DNA from 3 places in the Dactylosporangium sp. NPDC049525 genome. Region 1 is predicted to be linked to each of the others. Evidence: riboswitches for the same ligand, from Rfam matches in the RefSeq annotation. Region 1 holds a riboswitch; each other region holds the start of a gene.
What was found. A riboswitch is a leader RNA that binds a small molecule or an ion and turns the genes downstream of it on or off. The one in region 1 is predicted to bind cyclic di-AMP.
Positions count from the first base shown of each region.

Region 2: another riboswitch for cyclic di-AMP. It lies ahead of AB0K00_RS03575 (hypothetical protein); the one in region 1 lies ahead of AB0K00_RS55650 (hypothetical protein).
Region 3: another riboswitch for cyclic di-AMP. It lies ahead of AB0K00_RS25245 (NlpC/P60 family protein); the one in region 1 lies ahead of AB0K00_RS55650 (hypothetical protein).

Region 1 is NZ_JBFAPO010000102.1:17,785-25,278, forward strand. It holds gene AB0K00_RS55635 (BTAD domain-containing putative transcriptional regulator) at 1-1,560, shown strand, start outside; gene AB0K00_RS55640 (AMP-binding protein) at 2,416-3,849, opposite strand; gene AB0K00_RS55645 (cupin domain-containing protein) at 4,158-4,559, shown strand; gene AB0K00_RS55650 (hypothetical protein) at 4,602-5,429, opposite strand; cyclic di-AMP (ydaO/yuaA leader) riboswitch at 5,902-6,045, opposite strand; gene AB0K00_RS55655 (D-alanyl-D-alanine carboxypeptidase) at 6,317-7,494, opposite strand, start outside.
Region 2 is NZ_JBFAPO010000001.1:781,579-789,072, reverse strand. It holds gene AB0K00_RS03600 (hypothetical protein) at 1-260, opposite strand, end outside; gene AB0K00_RS03595 (hypothetical protein) at 290-571, opposite strand; gene AB0K00_RS03590 (phosphatase domain-containing protein) at 717-1,760, shown strand; gene AB0K00_RS03585 (VOC family protein) at 1,757-2,158, opposite strand; gene AB0K00_RS03580 (exopolyphosphatase) at 2,171-3,124, opposite strand; gene AB0K00_RS03575 (hypothetical protein) at 3,196-4,215, opposite strand; cyclic di-AMP (ydaO/yuaA leader) riboswitch at 4,225-4,360, opposite strand; gene AB0K00_RS03570 (glycoside hydrolase family 19 protein) at 4,896-6,017, shown strand; gene AB0K00_RS03565 (reverse transcriptase family protein) at 6,083-7,375, opposite strand; gene AB0K00_RS03560 (NAD(P)/FAD-dependent oxidoreductase) at 7,455-7,494, opposite strand, start outside.
Region 3 is NZ_JBFAPO010000018.1:37,706-45,199, reverse strand. It holds gene AB0K00_RS25260 (BTAD domain-containing putative transcriptional regulator) at 1-828, opposite strand, end outside; gene AB0K00_RS25255 (hypothetical protein) at 1,004-1,789, shown strand; gene AB0K00_RS25250 (DUF2332 domain-containing protein) at 1,920-2,867, shown strand; cyclic di-AMP (ydaO/yuaA leader) riboswitch at 3,001-3,170, shown strand; gene AB0K00_RS25245 (NlpC/P60 family protein) at 3,178-4,179, shown strand; gene AB0K00_RS25240 (MFS transporter) at 4,235-5,491, opposite strand; gene AB0K00_RS25235 (MOSC domain-containing protein) at 5,583-6,245, opposite strand; gene AB0K00_RS25230 (tetratricopeptide repeat protein) at 6,307-7,494, opposite strand, start outside.

The DNA of each region.
Region 1 (7,494 bases):
GCGGCGCGGCTGTTCCGGCTGCTCGCCCTGGTCCGGACCCCGACGTTCGAGCCGGCCGTCGCGGCGGCGCTGCTGGACGTGTGCACCGCCGAGGCAGAGCCGGCCCTGGACCGGCTGGCCGAGGCGCACCTGCTGAGCCGCACCGGCGGGGACCGGTTCGCCATGCACGACCTGCTGCGGTGCTTCGCCGCCGAGCTCGCCGACGCCATGGAGTCCACAGTGGACCGTCAGGCTGCGGTGGCCCGTGCCCTGTCGTTCTACCTCGGCACCGTGCAGCAGGCCGTCGACGTCCTGCGCCCCAACCAGCGGCGGGAGGAGGTCCCGCAGCTCGTGGGCGCGCCGGCGAGGGTGGCCGTCACCACCCCTGCGGAAGCCCTGCACTGGCTGGACAGCGAGTGGCCCTGCCTGATCGCGGTGGCCCGGCACGTCGCCGACGGCGAGCCCGAACACGCGCGGTTCGTGCTCGGACTGTCCACGGCGACCATCCAGTACCTGCCGATGCGCGGACGCTGGGACGACATCGCCACCCTCGGCACGCTGAGCCGGCGGGTCGCGGCGGCGCTCGGCGACTGGCGGGCCGAGTCCACGGCGCGGACCATGCTGGCCATCGTGTGCCGCGAACGGGGCGAGTACGCCGCAGCCCTCGACCACCTGCACGAGGTCCTCGCCGCCCGGCGGGCCGCGCAGGACGAGCGCGGGATCGCCGCCACTCTCTCGCACCTCGGCCTCACCCACGCCCGGCGGGGTGACCCGGCCGCGGCGCTGCGATGCTTCGAGGAGAGCGCGGCGCGGTACGGCTCGGCCGGGCGGCGGCCCGCGGTCGGGATCACCCGGTATGAGGCCGGGGAGGTCCTGCTCCAGCTCGGCGACTACGAGCGGGCGCTCGGATACCTGCTGGAGAGCCTGCAGATCCGCCGCGCGGAACGGGACCTGGTCGGCGAGGGCATCACCCTGACCGGGCTCGGCAAGGCCTACGTGCGACTGGGCCGCCCCGCCCAGGGCGCCCGCCTGCTCACCCTGGGGCTGCGACGTTGCCAGGAGACCGGCGCCCAGGACAGCGCGTGGCAGGCGCTGCTGTGGCGGGCCGAGGCCTACCGGCGGCTGGACCGGCTGGACGCGGCCGTCGCGGACCTGACCGCGGCGCTCGCCGTCTGCCGCGACGCCGGCCTGCGGGTCGGTGAGGCGTACGTGCTGCGCCTGTTGGCGTCGGTGTGGCACGACTACGGCCAGGACCAGCGGGCCGAGGCGTGCCGGCGCCGGGCGGCGGTCGTGCTGGACCGGGCACCGCGGCCGGCCGGTCCGGTCGCGCCGGACGACGACTGGCCGCCGGTCAGGACAGGCGCACCGGCCCGCGAACCTCGGCGGGCCGCGCCGGCGCAACGGACGCAGCCGGTCCAGCGGCCGGACCCGGTGCAACCGCCGGACCCGGTGCAACCGCCGGACCCGGTGCAACCGCCGGACCCGGTGCAACCGCCGGACCCGGTGCAACGGACGGAGCCGGTGCAACGGACGGAGCCGGTGGCCCGAGCCAGCGGGCCCGGCGGTCAGCCGGCCGGTTGACGGGGTTGCCGAGGATCTCCGCCATGCGGCGTTCCGGGCCGAGGCGCCGCAGCAGCAGGTACCCGAGGAACGCTCCCGGTCCGAAGAACACCTGCGCCGGGATGAGCGACGGTCGGTGCCCGGCGACCGCCTCGATGACCAGCAGGGACAGCGCCGGCGCCAGCGCGCCGAAGGCGGCGACGACGACGAGCGCCACCCGCAGGCCGGTCCGGCCGTACGCCTTGTACGCGGTGACGCCGAACAGCGCGTACGCCAGCAGGTCACCCATCCCGATCACCGCGCCGAGGTCGCCGACGCGCAGCCCGGCTGACGGCGCGAACGGGTAGCCCTGGATCGCCGCCGCGAGCTTCTGGGTGATGGGGATCGCGGTCGCGAAGGTCAGGTCGTAGACGGCGAGGCCGAGCGTGAACCATGCCGCGTGCCGCAGCCGCAGGCCGCCCTGCGCGGAGAGGTTGGCCGCGGAGACCGCGATCAGCAGCACGACCACGCTGTTCACGGCGGTGAACCAGAGCGGTGCCGCGCCGGCCCGCCACGCCGCCCACGCCGCGAGGTCCGCGCCCAGCAGGCCGAGGATCAGGCCCCGCCGCAGCCAGCGGTGTGTCACGACCCGTTCGTACCCGACCGACAGCCCACCGGCGAAGACCAGCCCGAGCACCGTCGGCAGGCCCCAGCCGGGCAACGCGAGGTACGCGAACGGCAGTACCACGACGAACCCCATCATCACGAACACGTCGCCGGTTCCGAAGACCCCGACGGCCGGCCTGGCCGCCCGGACCCACCGGAAGTAGGCGGCGGCGGCCAGTGGCGCGGCCAGCGCGAAGCAGAACGTGACCAGGACCAGAAACGCCGTCCGGCTCATACGGGCTCCCCCACGAGGGTCGGGACGGGCCTGGTGAAGGTCTGCTCCAGCAGGTCGCAGCGCAGCGGCCGCAGCCGCCGGGCGTTGTCCTGCCCCATCGGGACCACCACGACCTCCGCGTCGATGCCGCGGCCGGCGAAACGTCCGGCGATCTCGCCGGTCGACAGGCCGCCCGTGTGGTCGTCCGGCACGGTGACCCGCACCCGCCCGCCCGCCTCCTCGGCGGCGAACCGCACCGGCCAGCGGGCTCCCGGGAGCGCGTCCATCACCTCCACCACGTCGCGGGGGGTGACCGGCCCGGATGCGGTGGCCAGCAGGTCGCGGGCCTTGCCGAGGATGTGCGACATCCCGGGGGTGGCCGCCAGTTCGCACGGCGGCTCGTCGGCGGCGGGGGCGCGCACCAGGTCGCGGGTGTCGTAGCGCAGTACCGGCATGCATTCGCGGTACGGGTGGTACGGGGTGACCACGAGGGTGCCGAGCCGGCCCGGTTCGGCCGGGGCGCCGGTCGCGAGGTCGATCGTCTCGGCGTACCCCATGTTCGGGTCGGGATGCAGGTGCCGGTGCGTGCAGAACCGCCCACCGACCGGCAGGACCTCGGTGGCGCCGTACGCGTCGTTGATCCGCGCGCCGAACGTGGCCTCGGCCGCCGCGACGAGCGCCGCCGACAGCACCTCGCCGCCGGCGTTGACGGTGTGCAACGCGAAGTCGTCCGGGCCCAGGCCACGCCTGCGGGCGGCGGTGACGAGCGCGCCGAGGTAGCTCGGGTACGTGTTGAGCACTGTCGCGGATCCGCATAGCCGGTCCAGGGCCTCGTCCGGCGGCACCAGCCCCACGACGCTGCAGCCGGCGCCGACCAGGCCGCACAGCTCGACGTCCTCCTGGATCGCCGCGGTCGCCCGGGAGCTGATGCTGAGCTGGACGTGGTCGTCGGGGGTGAGCTCCCCGCGCAGCACGAGCGACAGCGCGATGAGCGCCGGCCAGAGCGTGATCTCCTGCCGGGACAGCCACACCTCGACCGGGGTGCCGGTGCTGCCGGTGCTGCGGGTCGACAGGTAGGGGCGGCCGCACAGCAGGTCCCGCTGCCTGGACACCAGCTCGGCCCGGGTCATCACCGGCAGCCGGAGCAGCGTCTCGGGGGTGAGCCTGGCCGGGTCGACACCCGCGGCGGCGAACCGGTCCTGGTAGTACGGTGCGCCGACGGTGAGGTGCCGCGCGGTGCGTTGCAGCGCCCTGGTCTGCAGCTCGCGGCGCATCGTGGGGTCGGCGTAGGGTCCGTCGACCAGTTGGCCGACGTCGTCGCCGGGTGTGCCGAACTCCTCCAGCGTCGCCAGGGCGTCCCGGACCAGTCCTTGCACCACCGGGACGGAGAAGGGACGGCCGAGCACGGTGGAGAACGCCACCCGCATCTGCCGGACCGCGGTCGTGAACATCCGGCCTCCACCGGTCGACGGGCACCGGCCCGGGGCGGCACGACGCCGCCCCGGGCCGGCTTCGGGTCAGGAGGAGCTGCAGGTCGCGAAGAAGACGCCGGCCATGGCGCCGATGACGTACCTGGTGTGCTTCACCGTGCAGACGAACCGGGACATCGGTCCTCCCTCATCAATTGGGAATGATCAATGAGACTAAACACCTGCCGTACACGAAACGGATATGGCGCATACACGCCACCCGGTTCCGGCCCGTTTCGTTCCCGTGTGGGCCGGGCAGGTGGGATGTCCAGGAACGAGAAGGGGGCATCATGGCCGAGTACGAGCCGTACCAGGGCGACCTGTTCGAGGAGGTCCGGTCGAACGAGGACTTCCGCCACGTGCTGCACACGACCCGGCACACCCAGCTGGTGATCATGACGATCCCAGCCGGCGGGGAGATCGGCGAGGAGGTCCACGAGGGCATCGACCAGGTCCTGATCGCCGTCGACGGCCGGGGCACGTCGATCCTCGACGGCCGCAAGCAGCCGTTCACCGCCGGCGACGTCGTGGTCGTGCCGGAGGGCACCAGGCACAACTTCGTCAACGACGGCGACGGCCCGCTGCGGATCGCCACCGTGTACGGCCCGCCGGACCACCGTCCGGGCACCGTGCACCACACGAAGGCCGAGGCGGACCACGACGAGGGCGACGTCCCGCCACAGGACGGCTGACCCCGGTCCGAAGGCCGCGTGCCGGAGGGAACCCCGGGCGCGCTACGCCACGGCGTCGACAATCTGCTGAGCGAGGGTCTGCCACTTCGCGTAGGCGTCTGGATAGGCGGACACTTGGACGGTTTGCGCCGCTACGGTGATCTGCAGTTGCTCCCAGCCGGGGATCTTCGCCAGCGCGGAGTAGAAGCGGCGCGCGGATTCGTGCGGATCCATCAGCTGGGCGACGGTCCCCCAGTTGGGTCGCTGCTGGAAGAGCCCGACCGAATCGTGGTCGTACCCGACGCCTTCGTTCGGGTGCTTCAACGACTCCGGCAGGTTCGCATTCGCGAGGTTTCTCAGATGGCTTTCCTGTAACGCGGTGGCGATCGCCACCACGAACGCGCGTCGGGGCAGTTTCAGTTGCTGGCCGGCTTCGATGATGGCCACGGCGTTGTTCATCTCGGCCTGGGTCAGCCCGCCGACGGGGCCGCGGACGGTCGGCGACGGCGAGGACGCTGGTGACGACGACGCAGGTGCGCTCGGCTTCGTCTGCGACGGCTTCGGATGGGCCGTGGCCGTTGCGGTCGGTTGCCGGCTGGGCTGTACCTGGCCGCGTTGTTTGCTGCGGGAAGCGTCGTTCTCGGCGACCCTCGCTCGGTCCGCGGCGTCCGCCAGCGCCATGTCGGCATGTACTGCGATACCCGGGGTAGTGGGCGACGATGTCGGCAGCAAAGGCCAACCGATCCCCGTGGCGGCGATGATGGCTGCGCCGAGGTACAGCCCGATCCGGGGGCGGGCCGCGTGGCGGCCGCGGCGGGAACGTTGCAGATGACGAGGGCCGCGAACCTTCGCGGCGCTGTCCTGCTGGACCTCAGTCTCGCCGGTGGACATTCGGCCTCCCTCCGGCCGGCGCGGATCCGGTGCGGCAGCAGACCAAGAACGTCACGCTGCACATCCGGCGGCAAACCGCCGAGGCCGCCGAGGGCGGCAGCTTCCGGAGGGCGGACTGGTTTTGTTGTGCTGTGCTGTGAACAGGTGCTGCACGGGAACCTCGACATTGCATGCTGGAACGCGACGGCTGGGGCCGGCGCCGGACGGCGCGGTCGTTCTGCGTCCGGGCGGCCGGTATCGCCCCCTGCCGCCGAAGCTGGTGTCGGCAGGGGTGGTCAGCGGCACTGCCCACTAATTGTCCAAAGTGGACAGTGGTAGCTGGGTCGGTGTCGCGTCGTAGGTGTGCGGGTGTCGGCGCCGGAACGGCTACTGAACCGGACTCCGTCTCATCACCGTCGACGCCCAATGGGCGCCCGGGCCGCGGGTCGAGGTCAGGCGGCAGATGTGATGCGACGCGAGGGTTTGCACGCAGTACTCCTTCCGGCACCGCCTACCGGGTTAGCTGACGGGTTCGGGCGGGAAGCTCGCTCTACCTCGCGGCACGTGGCCCCGTGGATTCACCCCAGTTGTGCCTGGTTCCCCGGCTCGTGCGAACACGACTCAGCGGATCCACTGTGGAGTCACCCTAGGCGGTGACGGTTAGCCACAGTTGATTTCATGACCCTAGCGGGTACGCAAATGCGCGTGAAGCGTCCGACGGAAATCTAAGCGGAACGTAAGGAATCAACTACACGTTTCTGCTATCGGGCGTTCGGCAGCCCGGCGATGTGATTCGTGTATGACCGGGGGAACGGTCTCCATCGTCGACCGTTCCCCGGTGCGGCCGCCCGTGCCAGGTGCGAACCGGCGCGGTGTGTTCGGGTGACGCCACAGCAGGACGCCGGCAGTCACCCGTGCGTGATCCTCTCCCACCGGCTGGGTGGAGCGAGTGCCTGGGTGGTCTGCAGGGCGGTGGTTACGGCCGTGGCTGAGGCGGTGAGCTTGAGCGTGCCGACATGGGTCCCCGCTGCAATGTGGCGGCGCGGCATGGTGGTCACGGTATCGATCTGGTAGGCCAAGCCGGGCCAGCCGAGCACGTCCACGTCGCCGGTTGCGGCAAGGGTTGTGCTTCTGCCCATCGGTCCCCGGGCGGTCGCCACAATATCTCCGGCGCGCACGACCCGGTACTTGTGCGGCAGGCCGCTGCTGGCTTGGATCAGGCGACGGGTGGCCTCGAAGGCGTCTGCCATGTTCGGGCCGGGTGCGAGTACGGCGCCGATGATCCTGAGCCGCTGCCCTTCTGCGGAGATCTCGGCCGCGAAGAGCAGGCAGCCGCCGGCCTCATCGGTGGAGCCGGTCTTGATGCCGACGATCCCGTCCTTACCAATCTGTGTGTTGACGTTCCTGACCGGCCCGACGACGGGCAGCGTGGCCTGCGGCATCGCCACAATCTGCGCCAACACCGGCACCTGCATTGCCACCCGGCCCAGGGTGACCTGGTCGGCAGCGGTGCTGACGGTGGACGGTGCGAGCCCGGACGGGTCGGTATAGCGCGTGTCTGCCATCCCGAGGCCGGCTGCGGCCTGGTTCATTTTGGCCACGAACGCATCGCTGCTGCCGGCATCCCACCGGGCGAGGATGTGGGCGATGTTGTTGGCCGAGGGCAAAAGCAGGGCCTGGAGGGCTTGCCGTTCGGTGAGCACCTCGCCGGCCACAACCTGGACCAGCGACTGGCCGGAGGCGAGCTGAGACGGATAAGCGGCGGCCTCCTCAGCCGAGACGGTCAGCGTGGGGCCGTTCTCGTCCAGGCGCAGGGGATGATCCCGCAGGACAACGTACGCGGTCATCACCTTGGCGACGCTAGCGATCGGCACGGGTCGGGAACCACCGGAGGAGCCCAGCCGGCCGAGTCCGTCAATCTCAACCGCTGCCTGCCCGGCCTCCGGCCACGGCAACACTGGCGGAACGCCTGGGATTGCGTATGCCCGCGGCACGGTCTGCACGATCCGTGGCGCCGGCACCGGACTGACCAGCCTGAGCGTGACGAATCCGCTGGCGGCGAGCACCACGACCACCGCGGCCACAG
Region 2 (7,494 bases), on a different contig from region 1:
TCGATGACCGCTCTGGCGGCCCGGTCGAGCTCGGCGGGGTCCGGCCGGAAGGCGGCGGCGATGTCCGGGTGGAGGCTCGACCTGGCGATCTCCAGCAACCGGGCGCTGACCTCGGCGGCCGACTCGCCGTGGTAGTCCTGCGCGAGCTGTTCGGCGGCGCGCTGCAACGCCGAGCTCAGCTGGGCTTCGAGAGGCTCCTGCAGCTTCTGCGCCGCCGGGCTGAGCTGAGCGTCGTCGAGTGAGACGTGAAGTTCCTGCATGAGCGGGCGATACCCATGTGCCGCGCGTTTCAAGCGCTGCGTGCGAGCAGCCGGGCCGACCGGGGCGCGTTGCGCCGGGCCGGGTACGTCGAGCGGACCAGCGCGAGGGCCCACGCCATCCGCGCCACCGCCGTGTCCGGGTGATCGCCGAACTCGCCGGCGACCTGGGCCGCGCAGCCCTTGATGCCGACCCGCCGCAACGTCGTCGCCACCGCCGTGCGGATCTCGTCGCTCTTCGGCGCCTGTGAGCACTGCAGGTTGGAAACGAACAGTGCCTCGGCCCGCACCGCCTCGAATGTCGTGATTGCCATCTCGCACCCCTTGGTGTGTGTTCCTGATAACACCAACGCTAGAAGCGTCCAAAGTGTTCGGGCTCACGGTTTCATGCCACCGTCGTGTAACCGTCACCGTGCGTGTGATGGTGCGGTGGCGTAGGTGCTGTGACAGGGTGAGCGCGTGTCGTTGACCCCGTCAGGTCCGGTCCGCCTGCACCGCGCCGCACGCATCGAGGACGCCTTCCACGACGTGCTGGAGCGGCGGCTCCGGCTGCGCGGGTGGAAGGTCGCCGTCACGCCGTACACCGGCTACGGCGGTCCCGGGTGGGTCCGCGTCCTCGGCCGGGTCCTGCTCGGCCGCCTGGACCCGAAGCCCGGCCGGCGCCTCAAGAAGCTGCGGGGCTGGCGCTCGTTCACCGCCGTGTCCGTGGCGAACGCGCCGGTGCGCATCACCGCGGGCGACCGGACCTGCGAGGTCCGCTGCGACCGGGGCGGCTTCATCGACACCGTCATCGAGGCCGACCTTGCCCCCGGCTGGGCCACAGTCACGCTGCAGAGCGAGGACAGCGCCCCGGTCGAGGCGCCGGTGCGGATCATCGACCCGTCCGTGCGCTTCGGGATCGTCTCCGACGTCGACGACACCGTCATGGTCACGACCCTGCCGCGGCCGCTGCTGGCCGCCTGGAACACGTTCGTCCTCGACGAGCACGCGCGCGCCTCGGTCCCCGGGATGGCGGTGCTCTACGAGCGGCTGGTCAACGCCAACCCCGGCGCTCCGGTCTTCTACCTGTCGACCGGCGCCTGGAACGTCGCGGCGACCCTGACCCGGTTCCTGTCGCGCCACCTGTACCCGGCGGGCCCGCTCCTGCTGACCGACTGGGGTCCGCAGCCCGACCGGTTCTTCCGCAGCGGGCAGGCGCACAAGCGCGCGTCCCTGGCCCGGCTGGCGCAGGAGTTCCCCGACATCCGGTGGCTGCTCGTCGGCGACGACGGCCAGCACGACCCGGAGATCTACGCGGAGTTCGTGGCCGAACACCCTGACAGCGTGGCCGCCGTCGCGATCCGGCACCTGTCCCCGACGCAGGCGGTCCTCGCCGGTGGCTTCCCGACCCCGGTCGAGAGCACCCGCCGGCTGCCGTCCGACGCGAGCGCCGCGCAGCGCTGGCTGCGCGCCCCAGACGGCGCCGGCCTCTGGCGGCTGCTCCGCGACACCGAGATGCTTTAGCCCTCGTCGGGTGCCGGCATGACCATCCACAGGTGGCCGTCGGGGTCGGCGAACGCCCCGGCGTAGCCCCACGGCTGGTCGGCGGGCTCGGTGACGACCCGGCCGCCGGCGGCCCGGGCCCGCTCGATGACGGCGACCACGTCCGCATGCGCCGGCACCGACCGGTTCAGGACGCACTCGCTGGTCCCGGCCGGCGCCACCCGGTGGTCGCCGATCACCCAGCCGAAGCCGTCGGTGGGCACCAGCATCAGGCTGACGCCGTCGGCGACCGGAAACTGCAGCGGCTCGGGCAGCCCGTCACCGCCCGGCGGGCCGAACGGCTCGGCGTCCAGGACGGCGCGGTAGAAGGCGTGGGAGGCGGACCGGTCGGCGATCGGCAGCGCAATGGTGAAGGTCATATGAGGTGTACGTCAGGAGGCGCCGGAACTCATCGCCGCGGCTCGGGGTGCGCCCACCTTGGCGATGATCTCCTGCAGGACGCGCTCCGACTCGTCGTGCGGCACCTGGCAGGTGCCGGCGGCCAGGTGCCCGCCGCCGCCGTACTGCAGCATCACCGAGCCGATGTCGGTCGGGGAGCTGCGGTCCAGGATCGACTTGCCCACCGCGAAGACGGTGTTGAGCTTCTGCTTGCCCCAGATCACGTGGATGGAGACCCGAGCGTCCGGGAACAGGGCGTACACCATGAAACGGTTCCCGGCGAAGATCAGCTCCTCGTCGCGCAGGTCGACGATCACCACGTCGCCCTCGACGTGACTGACCCGGCGCAGCTGGTCGACGAAGAGCTCCTGCTGCTCGCGGAAGAGCTCGGCCCGCTCCGCCACGTCCGGCAGCGCCAGGATCTCCTCGACGTCCTGATGATCGATGCACGCGTCGATGAGCTGCATCATCAGCTGGTAGTTGGAGATCCGGAACTGGCGGAACCGGCCCAGGCCGGTGCGGCTGTCCATGAGGAAGTTCATCAGCGTCCACCCGACCGGCTGCAGGATGTCCGCGATGTCGTACTGGGCGGAGTCGGCCTTGTCGACCGCTTCCATCAGCTCGTCCGACACGTTCGGGAAGCGTCCGGCGCCGCCGAAGTGGTCGTAGATGACCCGGGCCGCCGACGGGGCCTCGGCGTCGATGATGTGGTTGTCCTTCTCGCCGGTGTTGCGCAGCGTCTCCGAGTGATGATGGTCGAAGACGAGGTGGGCGCCCGGCGCATACGGCAGGTTCGTCAGGATGTCGTTCGGGCCGACCTCGACCGCGCCGTCCTGGACGTCCTTGGGGTGCACGAACGTGATGTCGCCGATGAGGTCCAAGTGACGCAGCAGGACGGCACACACCAGACCGTCGAAGTCGCTGCGCGTCACGAGTCGGTGCTTCACGAGAATTCCCCTCACCTGCGTCGGCCGGTCGACAGTTGCCCTATCGGCCGGCCGCTCGCAGACGTGAGGTCTCAGAGGACCGAAAGGTGCACGTGGTTGGTGTGGTCGCTGGAGGGATCCCCGCCGACGCCGCTGTAGTGGTGCCAGCCGACCGCGGGTGTCCAGATCTGTTTGAACCAGATGACGTACATGACGCCGAGCCGGTCCGCGTTCTTCACGAAGTAGGTCGCGAGATTGGCTCCGTAGACCTTGTCCTCGCCGGCGGCGACCCCGCCGAAGCCGGACTTCGACTGCACCGAGAAGTCGCAGGCACGACCCTTCGGGTGCTCATACGGCCCGCTGGGCCGGAAGCACGAGACGAACCGCTTGAAGCCGGCCGCCTGCGCCTGCTGCATCGCGTGCAGCGTGCGCTGCGTGATGCAGCCGCTGTTGGTGGTGGGGTCCTTGGTCTTGCAGGACTCCGCCGACCAGCCACCGCTCGCGTTGCGCGGCGAGGGCTGCGCGAGGGGCAGGTTGGCGGAGACGAAGCCGTTGCTCGGGCCGCCCGCCTGGGCCAGCCCCTTCTCGGCTTCCTTTTTCTTCGTCGCCATGACGGCGACCTGCTCCTGCTGGAGCTTGACCTCGGCCTCCAGCGCGGCCTTCTGCGCCGCCTGGTCCTTCTTCAGCTGGTTGAGGTCGCGCAGCAGGTTGTCGTTGTGGTGGGCGATCTCGTCGATCGAGCCGGCCCGCTCCGCGAATCCGGTCGGGCTCCCCGAGTCCATCAGCGCCACGAACGTGGTGAGCGGCCCCGTCCGGTAGGCCGCAACGGCGATCGCGGACACCTGCTCGGTGACCTTGGCCAGCTCGGCCTCGGTGGCGGCAAGCTTGGCGGTGAGATCGGCCTGGTTCTTGACCGAGGCGTCGAACTTGTCCTTGGCCTCGATCCAACCGCGGGTGCTCTCGTCGAGGACCTGCGCGAGGGTCGCGTTCGAACCCTCGTCGCCGGTGTCGTCTCCCGGCTCGGCGGCGGCCGGCGCGGCAACCATCCCGCTCAGGACGGCGGCCGTCATCAGGACGGCGAAGATCCGCCATCCGGGATGTCGTGATGACATCTGGCTCGTTGTTCCTTCCGTCGGCCGCCGACCGGGTTAGCTGACGGGTTCGGGACGGAACAATCCCTACCGCGGTTGCCCGCGGATTCACCCCAGTTACGGTTGGGTCCCCGATTCGCCGGTGTCGAGCCGGCAATTAGGCGGCAGTCGCGCCCGGCGCCGCGGGAAGCAGTGCCTGTCGGACGAGACCGACGGCTAGCCTACTCAGGGCGGTTCGCCTGCGCAGCGCACCGATTGTGTGGTTGTGGTGACGCGCCTCTCGAAACGGTGGCACTCCAGCAGGTCGCCTAAGCATTCCGAAAGACATCGACGTGATAGAAATCACTATAATACTTTCACGCTTCCGGAACCGCTTCGCCGCGTCCATTGTTCTACGCAACCTGCCGATCGCGCAGTGTCACGTTCCAGATGCGGTGGAATGCCGTCAATCGCGCAAATCCCGCAATTCGGTTGCGGCTGTTTGGTGGCGTACTGAATGCCCACAAATGCCCGAAGTCCTGCGACGGGGCCGCGCCGGGCCGCGCCAAGCCGCGCCGCCCAGCGCCGGGCCGCACAGGGCCTCCGGGGCCGAACGTTAGGGAAACCGTAAAGTTTCTTCATAAATAGGTGTTGCCGGCGCTCCGGGGTCAGTTCGGCTGGTCGTATGAGGGACCAGTGTCGATCTGAACGGAAGTGATCAGGTGTCCAGAGTGCGCCTGCTGGCGATGCTCGCCGCGACCGCCGTCGCCGGTGGGGTCGTCGCCGTCTTCAACATGCTGCCGGCGTCGGCCGCCACCTGCGCGGTCGCGTGGCAGTCGTCGGCGGTCTACACCGGGGGCGCCACCGTGTCCCGCAACGGCCACAACTTCCTCGCCAAGTGGTGGACGCAGAACGAGGCACCGCCCGGCACCACCGGGGTCTGGCAGGACCAGGGCGCGTGCGGCGGGAGCACCCCGCAGCCGCCGACGCAGACCGGGACGGCTGGCGGGTGCAGCTTCCCGGCCTGGGTGCAGGGTCGCAACTACGTCACCGGTGACGTCGTGAAGTTCACCGACGGCAAGTACTACGTCGCCGAGCACGACAACCCGGGCTACAGCCCGACGATCAGCACCTGGTACTGGGACCCGTACACCTGCAACGGCCAGCCGAACCCGACGACGCAGCCGCCGACGAACCCGACGACCAATCCCCCGACGAACGGGGCGTTCGTGGTCAGCGAGGCGCAGTTCAACCAGATGTTCCCGAACAGGAACCCGTTCTACACGTACAACGGCCTCGTTGCGGCGTTGAGCGCGTATCCGGCGTTCGCGAAGACCGGCACGGACGCGGTGCGCAAGCAGGAGGCGGCCGCGTTCCTCGCGAACGTCAACCACGAGACCGGCGGGCTGGTGTACATCGTCGAGCAGAACACCGCCAACTACCCGCACTACTGCGACGCGAGCCAGCCGTACGGGTGCCCCGCCGGGCAGGCCGCCTACTACGGTCGCGGGCCGATCCAGCTGAGCTGGAACTTCAACTACAAGGCCGCCGGTGACGCGCTCGGCATCGACCTGCTGCACAACCCGAACCTGGTGCAGACCGATCCGGCCGTGGCGATGAAGACCGGGCTCTGGTACTGGAACACGTCTACCGGCCCGGGCACGATGACGCCGCACAACGCGATGGTCAACGGCGCCGGGTTCGGCGAGACGATCCGCAGCATCAACGGCAGCCTCGAGTGCGGTGGACGGAACCCCGTGCAGGTGCAGAGCCGGGTGGCGGCGTACCAGCGCTTCGTCGGCATCCTCGGCGTGGGCGTCGGAGCGGGCTCGCTGAGCTGCTGATCACGAAAGACCAGAAGGGCGCCCCGGGGGGAATTGGGGCGCCCTTCTTCTGTTCATGCTTCTGTTCACGCGAGTGCGGCGTGCAGCAGGCGTCGAAGGCGCGCCGCTCGCGCCGGGTGTCCGTGCGAGGCCCACGAAACCAGGCCGGCAAGGTGGGCCGCGAAATCCGGGTGCCCGTCGCGGTTGGCGGCGTCGAGACCGTCGCGGGCGGCGTTGTGCAGCACGGCACGCAGGCGGTCGTAGTCGTCGCGGGGGATCGCTGGGTGCGCGTTGACGACGAGGCCGGCGAGCCGCTGCCGGTCGCCGCTGCCCCGGACGCGGGTCTTCGCCGGGTTGACGTGGAACCCCTCGTCCGCAACGACCGCGCCGACGGCTTCGACCAGGCGGTAGGGGTACCGCAGCCGGCCGGAGAACGCGAGATCGTCGGCGTAGCGGCCGTAGGTGGTGCCGAACCGGGCCGCAAGTCCCGCGAGCCGACGGTCGAGGCGGAACGCGACGAGGTTCGCGAGTGCCGGCGACGTCGGCGCGCCCTGCGGCAGGTGCGGGGTGCGGTGCTCGATGCGGCCGGAGACCGCGTGCGGGGTCCGCGTGGTGCACAGCGCGGTCAGCGCGTGCGCGACCGGCTCCGGGTAACCGGCGGTGCGGAACAGGCCGTAGATCCGCCCGGCGGTGATGCTGGTGAAGAACGCGCGCAGGTCGAGCCGCACCACGGTCTTCTGCCCGGCGTGCGGCGCCGCGAACGTGTGCACCGAGCGCCCAGGGACGAATCCGTGCGCGGCGGCGTGCACCGGCAACGGCCCGAGCACCTCGTCGAGCACGCGGCGCTGGATCGCCTTGAGCCGTGATTTCGGCGCCTCGATGAGCCTGTCGCCGATCCAGGTGTACGAATAGTGCCGCACCGTGTTGTCGGCGTGCTTCCGGTTGATCCCGCGACGGTCGGCGAACCAGTCCAGTTCGTCCGGGTCAAGGTCGAGGAACTCCGCGAGCGCCGCCAGGTCGTCGATGCGCGGCGAGTCCCACCGCTGCCGCACGGTGCGGGTGGCGGTCGCCCGGCGGACGCGGACCGGCTGGCGGGATGGCGCGCTGATGAACTCGGCCAGCTCCCGGGGCCGGTCCGCGGGCGCCTCCCGGTAGGCCCGCAGGACGGCGGTGACGACCGGGCCGAGCCACCGCGGCCGGCGGCCCAGCACCTCGTAGCCGACGTCGAGCAGCGGCCCGCGCGCCCACTCGACGGTCAGGAACGCGTCGGCGAGCGCACCGGCGACGACGCGGGCAGCGTGCCCCGACGAATCCCGGTCGTGCCTGCGCCGACTCGCGCGAAGCGCGGGGGCGCGCCGGCGATGCGCTGCCGTGCTCAATCCTGCGTCCCCGGGGTTACCCCGGAGAGACCATCGCTGGTCTGCTCGGGACACGCTGCCACCCCCGCCACCCTAGTGGTCAGGGCAGGTGCTGCCGGTACTCCTGCAGCGCGCGCCGC
Region 3 (7,494 bases), on a different contig from region 1:
CCGGCGGCGGGCGGTGAACGCCGGGATGTCCGGCGGCAGCTGCCGGGGCAGCGGGCCCGTCACGTGACCGGCCCGTGGGCCCGGGGTCAGGTCGAGGGACGCGTCGTTGCGCAGGATGGCAAGCTCGAGCCGGACCAGCTCGGCGCCGGGGTCGAGCCCGACGTCCTCGGCGAGCCTGACCCGGGCCCGCTGATACACCGCCAGGGCCTGTTGGGCCTGGCCGCTGCGGTACAGCGCGAGCATCGACTGCCCGAGCAGCCGCTCGCGACCCGGGTGCGCGTGCGTGAGGTCGGCGAGTTCGGCGAGGACGGCGCGGTGCTGCCCGAGCCGCAGCCGCGCGTCGAACCGGTCCTCGATCGCGGTGAGCCGGGCCTCCTCCAGCCGGTAGCACAGCCGCTCACGGGTCGCCGTCAGCGCTGCGCCGGACAGCGCGGGCCCCGACCACAGCGCCAGCGCCTCGTCGAGCGCCACGATCCTGCGCTCGTCGTCGCCGATCGTGCCGGCCCGCTCCAGCAGGTCCAGGAACCGGCTCGCGTCGACCTGGTGCAGGTCGGCCCGCAGCGCGTAACCGTCGCCGCGGGTGTCGATCCCGATGTCGCCGGTGCCGTCGCGGGCGTCGGCCAGCACCGCGCGGAGGCGGGACACGCAGACCTGGACGGCGTGCTGCGCGGTCCGTGGTGCCCCGTCCGGCCAGGCCAGGTCGATCAGCCGGTCGACCGGCACGAGCCGGTTGGCCTCCAGCGCGAGCACCGCCAGGACGAACCGTTGCCGGCGCGGACCGAGGTCGACCCGGTGGCCGTGCGCCCACAACTCCACCGGGCCAAGCACCCGAACATCCAACGCCCGCCCCCGCAGCCACCGTTACCAACGTCGATCGCCCATCGTATGTCGGCAGGTGCGGCGGGTCGGTCGCAATGACGAAGGGGACGGCGATGAGCGGACTGTGACCGGACGGTGAGCGGCACCGAGCACGATCGTGGCCGGTCTGCAGAGAGGACGAGCGATGGGCGGCACCTTCGATCGGCGTGGGATGGTGGCGGTGCGGGCGAGGGCGGTGGGGACCGGCGGCGACCTGCGCATGACGGTCGCCGCCTTCGGGCGGGACGGGTCGTGGGTGCTGCTGGTGCAGGGTGATCACGTGGCGTGCGTCGCCAGGTCACCGGCGCCGACCGGCGGTCCGCCCCCGGTTTCCGAGCCGCTGATTCCCGAGCCGCCGGGGCTGGCCGCGACCTGCGTCCGCGACGGCCTGCAGTGGAGGATCGGGCTGGCCGGCCGCAGCGTGCTGGTCGGGCACTCGGTCGGCATGCTGCACCTGGCGGTGCTGCTGGCCAACCCGGGCACCGAGGTCCCCGCCGTCGACCTCGCCGCCGGGGTGGCCTCCCTCGGCGGCCGTAACGCCCGCGCCGGCGGATCCACCCAGCCCGTCCTGGACCGGGCGGCGGTGCAGGAGTACCGGCGGCGGCTGGATCACCTACGCACGCGGATCGAGGAGCTGGAGGACGTTGACCACGTCGAGCGGGCCGCCGAGCTGCGCTCGGAACGGGACTGGCTCGTGGCGGAACTCGCCGCCGCCGCGGGCCTGGGCGGGCGGACGCGCCAGTTCTCCGACGACAGGGAACGCGCCCGCCTCGCCGTCGGCAGGGCGATCCGGCGGGCCGTCGCCCGCGTCGCGCGCGCCGACCCCGTTGTCGGCGGGCACCTGCAGCGCCGCATCCACACCGGCAACCACTGCCTGTACCGGCCGGGCGGGGTCAGCGCCGTCGGTGTGCCGGTCGCGGCGCCCGGCTGATGTCCTGCGACGTGCGGTGCATGGCGCTTCCTTTCGCTCGAGCACGGCGTCACTGCCTGGGCGTTCCAGACCGTTCCAGGTCGCATCGGGCAGGGGCACGCCGCCCGCGCGGCTGTGCGACGATCGCGCGGTGACCACCGCATCGAGGTACGCCGACTTCGCCGGACGCGAGGCCCGAGGTGTGTCGCCGACCTACGAGCGGCTAGCGGCCGCGATCTCCGCCGACGAGGAGATCCTCGCCCTGCTGGAAACGGTGCCGGCGCCGAAACGGCAGCCCACCCTGCTGCTGGCCGTGGTGCGGCTGCTCGGCGGGCCGGTCGACGAGCCGGCCGCGTTCCACGACTTCACGGTGGCCAACTGGCCCGCCGTGGCGGCCGAACTGCGGACCCGGGCCACACAGACCAACGAGACCGGCCGCTGCGCGCTGCTGCTGCCGGTGCTCGCCACGCTGCCGCAGCCCCTGGCGTTGCTGGAAGTCGGCGCCGCGGCCGGCCTGGGGCTGTACCCCGACCGGTACTCGTATCGCTTCACCCATCGCGACGGCGACGTGGAGCTCGGATCGGGCGGACCCGTGCTCGACTGCGCGCTCACCGGAGCGGCGCCGCCGACCCGCGTGCCGGAGGTGACGTGGCGGGCCGGCCTGGACCTGCGTCCGCTCGACGTGACCGACCCGGCCGACCTGGCCTGGCTGGAGGCGCTGATCTGGCCCGAACACCACCACCGCCGCGACCGCCTGCGCGCCGCGGCCGCCATCGCCACCGCGGACCCGCCGGCGCTGCACCGCGGCGACCTCGTGGACGACCTGCCGAGGCTGGCGGCCCTCGCACCGGCCGGCGCGACGCTGGTCGTGTTCCACACCTCCGTGCTGTACCAGGTGCCGGCCGAGCGCCGGGCGCTGTTCGTCGACCTGGTCCGGCAGCTGCCTGGCCACTGGATCTCTGTCGAGGGGGCGGACGTCGTGCCGCATCAGGGCACGCCGCCGGCACCGGACGGGCCGCTGCACAACGTGCTGGCCCTCGACGGCACGCCGCTGGCCTGGACCCGCGGTCACGGCCAGGCCATGACATGGTTCGCCTGACGCCGCACCGCCGGCCGAGTTCGTCTTACGTCTTGGGTCTTCGTTAAGTGTGGCTTAGATCGAGGCTCGACGGTCTCCCCGGCCGTTACGTTTGGGCTGGCCTGCCGGACGTCGTCACCCCGCCGGGGTGGCCGGGCAGCCACCGCCGAGTCGTCGGTCGCGCGTCCGTGCTGCGGGCGTCGGCAGATGAGCCGGGGAACCACAGGGTTTCCATGGGGTGAATCCGCGCCGCGGCGCGGTAGGGCGCGCCTTCTTCTCGCCCGAATCCGTCAGCTAACCCGGTAGGCGGTCCGGGAAGAAGGACTGTGCCGTGTTCAACGGACGCACGACGTTACGCACCGCGATCGTCGCGCTGGCTGTGGCGGCGATCATCGCCCCGGCCTGCGCCGCGAACGCGGACCCGACGCCGGAAGAGATCCAGGCCCAGATCGACAAGGGCAACAACCAGCTCGAGCTCGTCGTCGAGCAGTACAACAAGGTCAACGGCGATCTGGAGGCCACCCAGGCGGCGATCACCAAGCTGCAGGCCGACCTGGCGCCGCTGCAGGCCACGATGGAGGCCGCCCAGGACACCGCCAGCACGCTCGCGGTCAACGCGTACAAGACCGGCGGCAACCTCGGCACCTGGTCGCTCATGCTCGGTGCGAGCTCGTCCGGCGCCTTCACCGACCGCGTCGGCACCCTCAACCAGATCTCCCACAGCCAGCAGCGCGACCTGGCCGCGTACGGCGCGGCGAAGAACGCCTTCGACACCGAACGGCGGCGGCTGGCCGACACGCAGGCGGCGCAGAGCCAGCAGAAGATCGACCTGGAGACCCGCCGCAAGAAGATCGAGGGCGACATCACCCGCCTCGACGCCCTGCAGGCCAAGGCCGAGGCGGCCGCCGCGGCCGCTGCCGCCGCGGCGAAGGTCAAGCCCAAGACGACCACCACCGCGGCGCCCCCCGGCCCACCGCCGGCGGTCTCCGGCTCGGCCGGCAAGGCGGTCAACTACGCGTGGGCCCAGCTCGGGAAGCGCTACGTCTGGGGCGCCGCCGGGCCGAACACGTTCGACTGCTCCGGGCTGACCATGATGGCGTGGAAGGCGGCCGGGGTGTCCTTGCCCCACAACGCCGCCCAGCAGTGGCAGAAGGTCCGCCACATCTCCCGCAGCCAGCTCGCCCCCGGCGACCTGGTGTTCTACAACGGCCTCGGGCACGTGGGCATCTACATCGGCAACAACCAGATCATCCACGCCCCCAACAGCCGCACCGTCGTGAAGATCGCTCCGATCGACATCGACTCGCTGTACGGCTACGGCCGCCCGGCGTAGGAACCGCCTCATCCCAGGGCCTTCGTGTCGTTCGCGCACGAAGGCCCTGAGCGCGTCAAGGCGGCCCGGCGGCGGACGCGGGACTGTCGACGTGCCGGTATGCCACGAAGGCCGGCAGCTTGGCCGCGATGAGGCCGGCCCCAACCACGGCGGCCATCCCTCCTGCCACCGCACTGATCTGGGGTGTCGACACCGTCGCCAGTACCCCGGCGCGGAAGTTGCCCACCTGCGGAAACGCCGCCCCGACGACGTATTCGGCGGAACTCGTCCGGCCGCGCATCGTGTCCGGGGTGGCAAGCTGGACGATCGTGGATCGGAAGACCACGGAGAGCATGTCGGCGGCGCCGGCCACGGCGAGCAGCGCAAGCGATGCGGCCAGCCCGTGCACGGCACCGAATCCCGCGACGGCTGCGCCCCAGATCGCGCCGGTGATCAGCATGGCCCGGCCGGGGCGGGTGACGCCCTTGACGGGGCCGGACAGTGCCGAGCCGAGCAGCCCGCCGACCGCGATCGCGGTGCTGAGCAGCCCCAGCGTGCGGGGCGAACCGCCGAACCGGTCGGCGTTGATGGCAGGGAACAAGGCAATCGGCATGGCCAGCACGGTCGCGCTCAGGTCGGCGAGCATGGCGCCGCGCAGCGCCCTGTTGCGCACGACGAACGTCAGCCCCTCGATCGCCGCCGCGAGGCTGCGCCGCGATGCCGTTCCGTCAGGCCGCATCGGTGGTAACCGGAACACGCCGTAGAGGGCGGCGCCGTAACTGATCGCGTCGATGAGATAGCAGACCTTGAGCCCTGCCGCCGCGGCGACGACACCCGCGAGCGCCGGCCCGACGATCATGGCGGAGTAGCCGGAGATCATCGTGAGGGCCGCGCCGGCGGGCACCAGCTCGCGCCGCAGCAGCCGGGGCATGAACGTGCGCCGGGCCGGCGTGTTGACCGCACTGACCGCGCCGCTCGCCGCGGCCAGCACGTAGAGCAGCCACAACGCGCTGCTGCCGGCGAACGCCTGCGCGGCGTACCCGGCGGACACCAGGGCCAGCACCGTGCTGGTGACGAGCACGAGCCGGCGACGGTCCATCGAGTCGATCAGCACACCACCGGCGAGTCCGACGACGATCGCGGGGACGGCCGAGGCCAGGCCGACCGCACCCACCGCGGCGGACGACCGGGAGATGTGGAACACCTGCAACGCCACCGCGAAGGTGGTCATCTGCCCACCGACCGAGGAGAGCGTCGAGCTCAACCACAGCCGGCGGAACTCCGGCGACTCCCGCAGCGGTCGAACGTCTGCCAGCAGGCCGTGTCCCCTCACGACCGGCCCTGGCCGCGTCGTGGCCGTCCGGCACGGATGCGGCGAGGCGCGAACGGGCCCACGGCACGATTCCTCTGCTCGCCCCGGCCGTCTACCGGCGCTGGAGCAGCCGCCGCGCGAGGGTCTCGCGCAGAGCGTCGGGCAGCCCGTCGGTGTCGACCAGCCCGGGGAGCAGTTCCGGCTCGGTCATGTACGCGCGGAACGCCTGCGCGATCGTCACCCCGTGCGCCGGGCGGTCCTCGACGGTCACCGGGTCGCCGGCCCACACCTCGCCCGGCTCCAGCACGCGCAGGTATGCGCCCGGACGGTTGGCCCGGGCGAAGGTCTTCATCCAGCGCGGCTCGCCCATCTTGTGCTGGAACGTGACGCACGGGATGCGGCCGAAGGTCGGCTGGAGGACCAGCCGTGGACCGATGCGCCACCGCTCGCCGATGACCGCGCCGTTGACGTTGAGCTCCTCGGTCGTCAGGTTCTCGCCGAAGAGCCCGTTGGCCAGCCGGCGGCTCAGCCTTGCCTGCCACCAGTCGTAGTCCTCCCGCGCGTACGCGTAGACGGCCTGGTCGTCGCCGCCGTGGTGCTTGGTGTCGAAGATCTGGTCGCCGACCAGGCCGCTGTGCGACCCGGTCGACTTCGGTCCCGGCGCGCGCACTTCGACCAGATGATCGACCGGCCGCTTGTTGATGCCCGTGACACCGACGTCCTTGACCGGGTTGGGCTCCGGCACCGCCAGGTTGACCGAGACGATCCTGCTCACGCCCGTCAATCTAACCGCGCCGGCCACTGCACGCCGCGCAATTTCCCGTCGCCTGCCGAGCTCACGCGCCGCCGGCGGGCTCGGCGGTCTCGTCGGTCGGCTCGGCGGTCTCGTCGGTCGGCTCGGCGGCCTTGTCGGTCGGCTCGGCGCGTTCGTCGGTCGGCTCGGCGCGCCAGCGGGCGATGGTCGCCCGGGTGCCGGCCGTGTCCGGATGGTCGGGGCCGGACAGCCGCACGTGGTCGGCGAGCAGTTCCTCGGCCGCGGCCAGCGCGCCGGCGCGGTGTCCCGACTCCCACCGCCACAGGGCGAGAGCGGCCCGCGTGGCGCGGATGTCGGGGTGGTCCGGGCCGAGGATCCGCAGGCGGTCGGACAGCAGCAGTTCGCAGGCAACTGCTGCGTGGGCCTTGTCGCCGGACCTCGCCGACCATTCCGTCAGCTTGGCCTGTGCGTCCAGGGTCAGTGGGTGGTCGAGCCCGAGGATCCGTGCACAATCGGCGCGGAGCTGCTCGTACGCGCCGACGGCCTTGAGCGGGTCGCCGGCCTCGCCCAACCAGTGCGCCAGGACCGACCGCGTCGTCAGGGTGACCGGGTCGTCGGGTCCGGAGATTCGCAGCAGGTCGGCGACGAGCTGTTCGCTGACTGCGGCCGCACCGGCCGCGTCGCCCGACTGCCCCCGCCAGCGCACGAGGTGCTGCCGGGTGCGCAGCGTCGCCGGGTGGTCGGGTCCGGCGATCCGCAGGCAGTCGGCGAGCAGCGCCTCGTACGTGGCGGCGGCGCCGGCGGCGTCGCCCGCTTCGCCCTGCCAGCGGGCGAGGCTGTCGCGGGCGTCCAGCGTCTCCTCATGGTCGGGGCCGAGGACCCGGAGGCGGTCGGCGAGCAGTTGCGCATACCCGGCGGCGGCGCCGGCCGCGTCGCCCGCCTCGCCGCGCCATCGGGCGAGGTTGTTGCGGCTCGCCAGCGTGAAGAGGTGATCCGGGCCGTAGACCCGCAGACAGTCGGCGAGCAGCTGTTCGCAGGTGGCGGCGGCGCCGGTCGCGTCGCCCGCGTCAGCCATTGACTGGGCCAGGTTGCCGCGGGTGCTGAGCGTCGTGAGCTGGTCGGGTCCGAGCACCCTCAGGCGGTCGGCCAGGAGCTGGGTGTACGTCGCGGCGGCGCCGGCATGGTCACCCGAGAGGCTCTGCCAGCGGCCGACGTTGTCCCGGGCGGCGTGGGTGGCGAGGTGGTCGGGTCCGAAGATCCGCAGGCAGTC